3 regions of the Cellulomonas xiejunii genome follow, and region 1 is predicted to be linked to each of the others. Evidence: riboswitches for the same ligand, from Rfam matches in the RefSeq annotation. Region 1 holds a riboswitch; each other region holds the start of a gene.

Evidence for each region. A riboswitch is a leader RNA that binds a small molecule or an ion and turns the genes downstream of it on or off. The one in region 1 is predicted to bind thiamine pyrophosphate.
Region 2: it holds a riboswitch for thiamine pyrophosphate, as region 1 does, so the genes downstream of both, NP048_RS01280 (thiamine ABC transporter substrate-binding protein) here and NP048_RS15475 (ABC transporter substrate-binding protein) in region 1, are expected to answer to the same signal.
Region 3: it holds a riboswitch for thiamine pyrophosphate, as region 1 does, so the genes downstream of both, thiD (bifunctional hydroxymethylpyrimidine kinase/phosphomethylpyrimidine kinase) here and NP048_RS15475 (ABC transporter substrate-binding protein) in region 1, are expected to answer to the same signal.

The regions. Positions count from the first base shown of each region.
Region 1 covers NZ_CP101987.1:3,359,717-3,362,979, forward strand. The annotation lists gene NP048_RS15470 (ABC transporter permease) at 1-409, opposite strand, end outside; gene NP048_RS15475 (ABC transporter substrate-binding protein) at 406-1,425, opposite strand; TPP riboswitch at 1,568-1,661, opposite strand; gene NP048_RS15480 (ArsR/SmtB family transcription factor) at 1,783-2,118, opposite strand; gene NP048_RS15485 (SRPBCC domain-containing protein) at 2,115-2,585, opposite strand; gene NP048_RS15490 (AEC family transporter) at 2,764-3,263, shown strand, end outside.
Region 2 covers NZ_CP101987.1:276,878-280,140, reverse strand. The annotation lists gene NP048_RS01285 (ABC transporter permease) at 1-455, opposite strand, end outside; gene NP048_RS01280 (thiamine ABC transporter substrate-binding protein) at 458-1,558, opposite strand; TPP riboswitch at 1,636-1,759, opposite strand; gene NP048_RS01275 (DUF4235 domain-containing protein) at 1,905-2,174, shown strand; gene NP048_RS01270 (phytoene desaturase family protein) at 2,192-3,263, shown strand, end outside.
Region 3 covers NZ_CP101987.1:1,775,251-1,778,513, reverse strand. The annotation lists gene NP048_RS08130 (HAD family hydrolase) at 1-589, opposite strand, end outside; gene thiD (bifunctional hydroxymethylpyrimidine kinase/phosphomethylpyrimidine kinase) at 594-2,087, opposite strand; TPP riboswitch at 2,076-2,175, opposite strand; gene NP048_RS08120 (TrpB-like pyridoxal phosphate-dependent enzyme) at 2,372-3,263, shown strand, end outside.

The DNA.
Region 1 (3,263 bases):
CCAGCGCGACGGGGAAGAACGTCACGAGCGTCACGACCAGCACCTTGGGCGCCAACCCGAACCCGAACCACAGGACGAGCAGCGGCGCGACGACCAGCACCGGCACGGTCTGCGACGCCACCAGCAGCGGCACCACACCCGTCCGCAGGCGCGGCAGCCGGTCGAGCGTGACGGCCAGCGCCCACGCGACCGCCACCGACACCGCGAACCCGACCAGCGTCACCGTGAGCGTCGCGCCCGCGTGCGTCGCGAGGGCGTCCCGGTGCGTCCACGCCTGCTGCGCGACCCGGGCGGGGGACGGCAGGAGCCGCGGTGCGACGTCGCCCGTCGCGACGACCACCTGCCAGACGCCCAGCAGCGCGAGGCCACCGACGCCCACGGCGAGCGCACGCCCTGGCACGTCCGTCACGGCTCGCCGCCGAGGTCGACGTGGAAGGTCGACCAGTCGGGCCGGGTCGTCAGGACGTCCCCGTCGGGTCCGGCCAGCAGGCCCTGCTCGAGCAGGAAGTCGCCGTAGCCGGCGAGCTGCGCGGTCTCGATGCCGCCGACGGTGCCGTCGGCGGCGCGCATGTACTCGGCCGCCAGCAGACGCTGGCTCTCGACGACCATGCCGGGGTCGGCGAACGCGTCGGGGTGTGCGGCGACCAGCAGCTCCGCGGCCTCGTCGGGGTGGTCGGCGGCGTACTGGTAGCCGCGCCGCAGGGCGTCGACGAACGCGGCGGCGACCTCCGGCTCGTCGGCCACCCAGGAGCGGCGGGCGTCGACGAGCACCGCGTACGCGTCGGGGAACCCGTAGTCGGTGTACCGGAAGTACCGCAAGGGTGTGCCGACGCGCTGCGCCGCGAGCCCCTCCCACGCGACGAACGGGATCGCGACGTCGGCCTCCCCCGCGTACAGGGCGGCGTAGGCGCTGGTCCCCAGGGTCACGGCCGTGACGTCACCGCGCCCGCCGTCGGCGCGGATCACCGCCTGCAGCAGCGGCACCTCCGCCGGTCCGCCGAACCCCGCGTAGACGCGTCCGTCGAGGTCCCGCGGGCGGGTGATCGTCGCGTCGTCGGCACGCACCGCGATCGCCGACGCCCAGTGCTGCAGCGGGGCCAGCACCGCGACCACGTCGGCGCCGGCCGCCTGGGCGAGCACCGAGTCCCCGTGGAAGCTGATGCCCGCCTCGGCGGCACCGGCGTCGATCAGCGCGTCCGGCTGGACGTCGGTGTACGGCAGCACCTGGACGTCGAGGCCGGCGTCGTCGAACCAGCCCTGGGCGAGCGCGACCTCCAGGCCGGTGTGGTTGGTGTTGGGCGTCCAGTCGAGCGCGAACCGGACGACGGGACGGTCGGCGTCGGTGGCCGCTCCGTCGGCACAGGCGGCGGGCAGGAGCGCGGCGGCGAGCAGGGAGGCGGCGAGCGCGAGGCGGTGGCGTGTCATGGGGTCTCCAGGAGGGCGTGCGAGATCGCCGGACGCGTGGGCGACCGGTGGGCCTGCGGAGCAACGCGCGGCGGGCGCGTCGACGTCAGGGGGTGAGACGCCCCCGGCGACGGTGCGGGTGGGCGTGCAGCGGTGGACGCATGGGAGACATGCGCGACATCCCTTCGCTAGTGCGACCTAGATCAGGTTCGACGGGTGTGATCTCAGCCGCTGGTGCGGCACCCCGTGTCACGACGTCTGTGACGCTACGCGCGCGTCGCACGGCCCCGGGTGGTCGTCCGCACTGTGGTCCGGGTCCCCGGGCACGCCGATGAGCGCGGACCGCGGACGGTCCGCGCTCGGCGGTGGGTGGCGCCGTCAGCGCGGCGGGGACTCCGCGAGACGTGCGATCGCGGCCAGGCGCTCCTCCCAGCGCGCGCCGACGGCCTCGAGCGTCCGCGCGAGCAGCCCGAGGCGCGCACCGACGGCGCGGTAGCGCACCTCACGTCCGGCGCGCACGGGCTCGACGAGACCCACCTCGGCCAGCACGGCGAGGTGCTTGGCGATCGCCTGCCGCGTCACCGGCAGGCGCTCGGCCAGCGCCGAGGCCGACGCCTCCCCGCGACCGACCTCGGTGAGCACCTGCCACCGCGTCTCGTCACCGAGGGCGGCGCACACCGCGACCACGTCGGTCGTGCCGGTCGCGGACGTCACGCCGCGACCCCGTCGCGCACCAGCCGCACGAGCTCGTCGAGCTCGGACGTCCAGCCGTCGCGGTGGTCCGCGAGCTGGCGCAGCCGCTCGTCGCCGAGCTTGTCGAACCCGGTCTCGACGACCGTGAGCAGCGTCCCGTCGCCGTCGGGCTCGAGCGTGAAGGTCACGGTCAGGGCGGTCGCGTCCGTCAGGTCACCACCGCAGCCGGGCCACGCGAACGCGAAGCGGCGGGGCGGGTCGTACGCCTCGATCCGCACGGGCACGTCGTCCTGACCGTCCCACCCGAGGGTGCCGGTCGCGCCGACGCGCAGGTCCGGCAGCGAGGCCCGCTGGCCGAACCACTGCGCGACGAGGTCCTCGCGCGTGAGGACCTCGAAGACGCGGGCGGGCGGGGCGTCGACGCGGACCGTACGGGTCACGGTCGACGTGGGGTCGTCGACGAGGGCGGTGGTCTGGTGCTGGGTCATGGCGATCTCCTTCGTGCAACTCGTCCGTTGCAGAACAGCGTGCACCGGTTCCGGCGAAATCGCAACCCTTCGGTTGCACCTCGCTGTCGCGCTCCGGTTCCGGGACCTGGTCGCGTGCGAGGATCGAGGACGTGACACCGAGCGCCTCGCTGTCCGCCGCCGGTCGGCGGACGCGCTGATGGCAGCCGTCCTGTCCGCGCTGGGCACGATGGGCGCCGTCGTCGCCCTCGGCTGGGTGCTGGGACGGTGGCGCGTGCTGGGCGAGCGGGCCGCGCCGGTGCTGGCGCGCGTGGTGTTCGCCGTCGCGGCGCCGGCGCTGCTGCTCGCGACCGTCGCGCGCGCCGACCTGCACCTGCTCGTGTCGCGCACGGCCGTCGTGACGTGGTCGTGCACCGCGCTCGTGGCCCTGCTCGCGGTCGTCGTGCTGCGCCTGGTGTGGCGCCGCTCCCCCGCGGACGTCACCGTGGGCACGCTGTCCTCGTCGTACGTCAACGCCGGGAACATCGGCCTGCCGCTGGCGGTGTACCTGCTCGACGACCCCGTCGCCGTGGTCCCGACGCTGCTGTTCCAGCTCCTGGTGCTGGCGCCGGTCGCGTTCGCCGTCCTGGACGCGCACCCCGCGGGCTCGCACGCCACCCCCGCGCGCCGGGAGGGCAGCCCGGTCCCCGTCGGGCTGCG
Region 2 (3,263 bases), 1.1 Mb from region 1:
AGGCCCAGCCCGCCGAGCAGGCCGCCGTCGACCAGCAGCGAGCGGAACGCGACACCGACCACGACCGTGGGCAGCACGAACGGCACGGTGACGAACGCGCGCAGGGCGCCGCGCCCCCGGAACCGGCAGCGGTACAGCAGGTACGCGCCGGGGATCCCGAGCAGCACGGCCCCGGCCGTGCCGAGCGCGGCCTGCGCGAGCGTCTGGCCCACGACGCGCCACGTGCGCGGGCGCGCGAACACGTCACCGAACCCGCCGAGGTCGAGGCGGCCGTCGGTGAGGAACCCCCGCCCGACGATCTCCAGGACCGGCCACACGAAGAACGCCGTGAGGAACAGCAGCGGTACCCCGACCGCGAGCGCCCACCCCGCCCGGCCCGGCCACCGCCGGGGCGGGCGCGCCGACGGACCCGCCGCGGTGCGCGCGGCGGGTCGGTCGGCGAGGGCGGTCGGCACGGTCAGCCGATCACGGTGTCGGACCACTGCGTGAGCCAGCGCTCCCGGTGGGTGGCGATGTCCGCGGGCGCGACGTCGAACGGCGCGTCCGCCAGCGGCGCCCAGCGCGTCCAGTCGTCGGGCAGCTCGACGGCCGAGCTCACGGGGTACATGTACATCGACGCGGGGACGTCCGCCTGCACCTCGTCGGACAGCAGGAAGTCGAGGAGCCGTGCGGCACCCTCGGGGTTGGCCGCCCCGGCCAGCACCCCGGCGTACTCGACCTGCCGGAAGCACGTGTCGAGCAGGGCACGGGTCGTGGGCGCGTCGCCGCCCTCGGGGACGGTGAACGGCGGCGACGACGCGTAGGACACGACCACGGGACGCGGCCCGTCACCTCCGCCGGCGGTGAAGTCCGTGTAGTACGCCTCGGTCCAGCCGTCGGCGACCTTCAGCCCGTTGTCGCGCAGGCCGGCCCAGTAGTCGACCCAGCCCTCCTCGCCGAACGCCCCGACGCTCGCGAGCAGGAACGCCAGACCCGGGGAGGACGTCACGGGGTCCGGCACGACCACGAGGTCGCGGTACGCCGGGTCGAGCAGCGAGTCCAGGGTCGTCGGCTCGGGCACGCCCTGCTCCGCGAACCACGCGGTGTCGACGTTGAGGCACACGTCACCGAAGTCGATCGCGGTCAGCGCACCGGCGTCGTCACCCGGGACGGCGTACGCGGCCGCGTCGGTGGCCGCGGGAGCGGTGAGCTCGGACGCGACGACGACGCCCTCGTCGAGCGCGCGCGACGCGAACGCGTTGTCGATGCCGTAGACGAGGTCGCCCAGCGGCGCGTCCTTGGTGAGGACGAGCTGGTTGACCAGCGCGCCGGAGTCGGCCTGCTGCACGACCTGCACGTCCAGGCCGCTGTCCTCCTCGAACTGCTCGAGCAGGCCCTCGGAGAGCGCGAACGACTCGTGGGTCACGAGCGTCACGGACCCGGCGCCGCCGGGGGTCGCGTCGGGCGTCGCACCTCCGGTGGCGGAGCACGCGGTCAGCGTCAGGAGCGCCGCGCACGTCGCCGCACCGAGCGCAGCGCGGCGGACGTCCGGGGACCTGCGAGGGCTGGGGGTGGCCATGTGGTGGTCGTCCTCCGTCAGTCGTCGGAGGGGTCCCGTACCGCCACCCGTGGCGCAGCCACAGGTGAGGGCACGGGAGGAGAGAAAGCCCGACTCCCTACGCCGGTATCACCCGGATCAGGTTCGAGGGTCTGCGGCGGTCCGCACTCTCAGCGTCCGTCCCGCCGTCACCGGCGGGTCGACGCTCCCCTGTCGTTCGCGACGATCCTAGCCCCGGACCGCCCTTCCCGAGGGCGGTCCGTCGACGGCGCCGCGGAGCGGGTGGACCGATCTCGAACGCCCCGTCGACCTGTGCGTTCGGCTCGCGACCGGTAGCGTCGTCCCGGACCCACACACAGGAGGTGCCATGTCGGACGACGGGCAGAAGCAGTCGATGACGGCGAAGATCGTCGGTGCGGGTGTCACCCTCATCGCGGCGTGGGCCGTGCAGAAGATCATCAACGCGGCCTGGAAGAAGGCGAAGGGCCACGAGCTGCCCTCGCCCGACTCGACCGCCGACGACATCAAGTTCAGCGAGGTCGCCGCCGCCGCCGCGATCAGCGGTGCCGCCATCTCGCTGTCCCGCGTCCTCGCGACGCGCGGCGCCGCGAAGCTCGCCGGGCGCGCTCGCCACTAGCGCTCCGGCGCCCCGCCATGGACGTCGTCGTCGTCGGTTCCGGCCCCAACGGTCTTGCCGCTGCGGTCACGATGGCTCGTGCGGGCCTGTCGGTCACGGTGCTCGAGGCCCAGCCGACCGTGGGCGGCGGCGCCCGCACGCTCGATCTCGGCCTCGCCGACGGCGTGGTCCACGACGTGTGCTCCGCCGTCCACCCCATGGCGTGGGCGTCGCCGTTCTTCCAGGCGTTCGGGCTCGAGCGGCGCGTCGACCTGCTGGTCCCCGAGGTGTCGTTCGCGCAGCCGCTCCCGGGCGGCCGCGCCGGCCTCGCCTGGCACGACCTCGACCGGACGGTCGCCGACCTGGGTGAGGACGGCCCGGCGTGGCGCTCGCTCGTCGGTGAGCTGTCGCGACGCAGTCCCGACGTCGTGCGCGCGGCGCTGTTCGACAAGCGCACCCTGCCCGCCGGGCTGCTGCCCGCCGGGCTTCCCGGTGCGCTGCGGTTCGGCCTCGGCGTGCTCGAGCAGGGGACACCCGCCTGGGGCGCACGGTTCCGCGGCGACGTCGCCCCGGCCCTGCTGACCGGGGTCGCCGCGCACGCGATCTCTCCCCTGCCCAGCCCCGCGGCCGCCGGGACCGCGCTGCTGCTGGCGACGCTCGCCCACGTCGGCCAGGGGTGGCCCATCCCGCGGGGCGGGTCGGGTGCGATCGTGCAGGCGCTCGTCGACGACCTCGCCGCGCACGGCGGCACGGTCGTCACGGACCACCCGGTGCGCTCGCGCCGGGACCTGCCCCCGGCCGGCTGCTACCTGTTCGACACGACGCCGCGCGGTCTCGTGGAGGTCCTGGGCGACGAGCTGCCCGCGCGCCGTCGCGCGGCGCTCGAGCGTTACCGGCACGGGAACGCCGCGGCCAAGGTCGACTTCGTGCTGGACGGTCCGGTGCCGTGGGCGCACCCCGACGTGGGCCGGGCGGGCACCGTGCACGTCGGAGGCACGCGGACGGAGATGGCCCGCGCCGAGGCCGACGTGCACGCGGGGCGGCACGCCGAGCTGCCGATGGTGCTCGCGAGCGACCCGTCCGTCGTCGACCCGGGCCGCGAGCACGCCG
Region 3 (3,263 bases), 1.6 Mb from region 1:
TCAGCGAGGCGACACGCAGGTCGGCGAGCGCGACCTGCGCGCGCGACGCGTGGAGGTAGCCCCACGGTCCGCGGCGCAGGAACGCCGTCCGCATGCCTGCGGCGCGTGCCGGGAGCACGTCGTTGTCGAGCCGGTCGCCGACGTACAGCACGTGCTCGGGGGCGAGCCGGAGCTCGCTGAGGATGCGCGCGAAGAACGCGGGGGCCGGCTTGGCGACGCCCCACCGCGCCGACGACGCGACGAGGTCGAGGTCGACACCCGCGGCACGCAGCTGGTCCTCGGCGCCGGCGGGCTGGTTGCCGGCGATCGCGACGACGAACCCCGCCGACCGCAGCGACGTCAGGGTGGGCAGCGCGTCCGGGTACAGGTCGTCGGGCCCGATCGTCGGCCGTGACGCCGGCGGCTCGACGCCGAGCACGTCCCAGACGCGCGCGACCGGCTCACCCCGCTCGGCGAGGACGCCGAGGACCCCCATGAGGGCGAACGGCGTCACGCCGACCTCCCCCGCCGCCCGGGTCCACGCGCGGGTCTCGTCGACGAGCGTCTCCCCGACGTCCAGCACGACGGCACGCACGTGCGCGAGGGTCATCCGCTCACACTGCCACCACGGGCTCCGCCACGCGGACCTGGTCGAAGAACGCGACCTCGTGCGCGCACGACGTCAGGTACGCCGCCAGCATGCGCGCCCGCGTCGCGGCACCCACCTCGCGGGCAGCGGCGTCGGCCAGCTCGGTGGCCCGGGCCGCGGCCTGCGCGAACGCAGGGTCGCCGTAGGTCGCGACCCAGTCGCCGTACGGGTGGCCGGTCAGGTCCCCGGCCCGCGCGAGGATCCGTGCCCCGATGTCCGCGTACATGACGTAGCAGGGCAGCACCGCCGCGACGACCTCGGCGTAGGAACCCGTCAGGGCGACACCGAGCAGGTGGTCGACGTACCCGGTGGTCGTCCGGTCCGCGGGCCCCGTCCACCGGGCACCGGCCAGCCGCTCCTCGTGCAGGTGCCTCTCGACCTCCAGGCACCGGGCGGACCCCTGCGCCCAGAACACCTGCGCGTCGGCGTCCGGAGCGAGCTGGCTTGCACGGGCCAGGACGCGGGAGTACTGCGCGAGGTAGAGCGCGTCCTGGTGCAGGTACGCCTCGAACCGCTCGATCGGCAGGGTGCCGTCCGCGAGACCGCGGACGAACGGCAGGTCGTCGCACGCGGCGCGCAGGTCGGCTGCTCGCTCCCACGCGTCGGCGCCGAACGGCCGCGCACCGAGGGTGGGTGCGTGGTGCAGGTGGTCGACCGGGCCGCGTCCCGACCCCACCGCGAGCGCCTCCCCCGCGGCGATCGCTCCCGTGAGCCACCGCTTGGCCTCCCGCACGGCCGTCACCCAGTCCGGGCGGCGAGGGCGCAGCGCCGCGACGGCCGCCGACAGCGAGCACCCGGTGCCGTGCGTGCTCGTCGTGGCGACGCGCAGCGCGTCGAGCTCGGTCACGGTGCTCGCGTCGACGACCGCGTCGGGGCTGCCGTCGCCGTCGAGGTGACCACCTTTGAGCAGCACCGTGGCCCCTGACGACCGCGCCAGTCGCCGGGCCTGCCGGACCGCGTCGGGCCACGTGGTGGCCCGCGGCTCGCCCAGCAGCACCCCCAGCTCCGGCAGGTTCGGCGTCACGAGGTGGGCGCGCGTCACGAGCCGCCGCACCGCCTCCTCGGCGTCCGTGTCGAGCAGCCGGTCCCCGCTGGTGGCGACCATGACCGGATCGAGCACGATGACCGGCGGCTTCGTGCGGACCAGCCACGCGGCGACCTCGTCGGCCACGGCGCGCGTTCCGAGCATGCCGATCTTGACGGCGTCCACGGTGACGTCGTCGCTCACCGCGTCGAGCTGCGCGCGCAGGAACGCGACGTCGGGGACGTGCACGGCGCGCACGCCGTGACTGTTCTGCGCGACGAGCGCGGTGACGACCGCCATGCCGTACGCGCCGTGCGCAGCGAACGACTTGAGGTCGGCGTGGATCCCGGCACCGCCGGTCGGGTCCGTGCCGGCGATCGACAGCACGCGCACGCGACTGGCGGCGCGCTCGGGGACCAGGGCAGACGTCGTCATGGACATTCCCTTCGCTCGTACGAACGAGATCAGGTTCGACGGGTGTGATCTCAGCCCTGCTCGGTGCGGGGCACCCCGTGTCTCGTCACCGACCCTAGACCGTCCGGGTGATCGCGCCGAGGGCCGGTCTCGGCACCCGGACAGGTCGGGGCTGCACGGGCGATCCCGACGTCGGCACCTCGCCCCGCCGCTACGCTCGCGGTGCTGGTCGCCGACGGAGGGGGCAGCGCGGCGGCCCTGCGCACCGATCCCGCGCGCCCGTGCGCCCGAACCTGCGAGGCGAGATGACCACCTCTCACGACACGACCCGACCCGCACCGCTGACCGACCCGGTCGGCACCGTGGTGCCGTCCGCCGTGCCGACCCACTGGTACAACCTCGCGGCCGACCTGCCCGAGCCCTGCCCGCCGGCGCTGCACCCGGGCACGCGCGAGCCGCTGACGCCCGACGACCTGGCGCCGCTGTTCCCGATGGCGCTCATCGCGCAGGAGGTCTCGACCGAGCGGTGGATCGAGATCCCGCAGACGGTCCGCGAGATCTACGCGCTGTGGCGGCCCGCACCTCTGCTGCGGGCGCGACGCCTCGAGCGCGCGCTGGGGACGCCGGCGAAGATCTACTACAAGTACGAGGGCGGCTCGCCCGCCGGCTCGCACAAGCCGAACACGGCCGTGGCGCAGGCGTACTACAACGCGATCGAGGGCACCACGCGGCTCACGACGGAGACGGGCGCGGGCCAGTGGGGAGCGTCGCTGTCGATGGCCTGCGCGCTGCTGGGCCTGGGGTGCGAGGTGTGGCAGGTGCGCGCGTCCTACGACGGCAAGCCCTACCGGCGCATGCAGATGGAGACGTACGGCGCGACGTGCCACCCGTCCCCCTCGGACCTCACGGCGGCCGGCCGCGCGATGCTCGCCGCCGACCCCCACACCACGGGGTCGCTGGGCATGGCGATCAGCGAGGCGGTCGAGGTCGCGGCGAACGACCCGAAGGCGCACTACGCGCTGGGGTCGGTGCTCAACCACGTGCTCCTGCACCAGAGCGTCATCGGGCAGGAGGCGCTCGCGCAGCTCGACGAGCTGGGTGAGACGGCGGACGTCGTGTTCGGGTGCGCGGGCGGCGGGTCCAACCTGGCCGGGCTGAGCTTCCCGTTCCTCGGGCGCAACCTGCGCGACGGGGCCA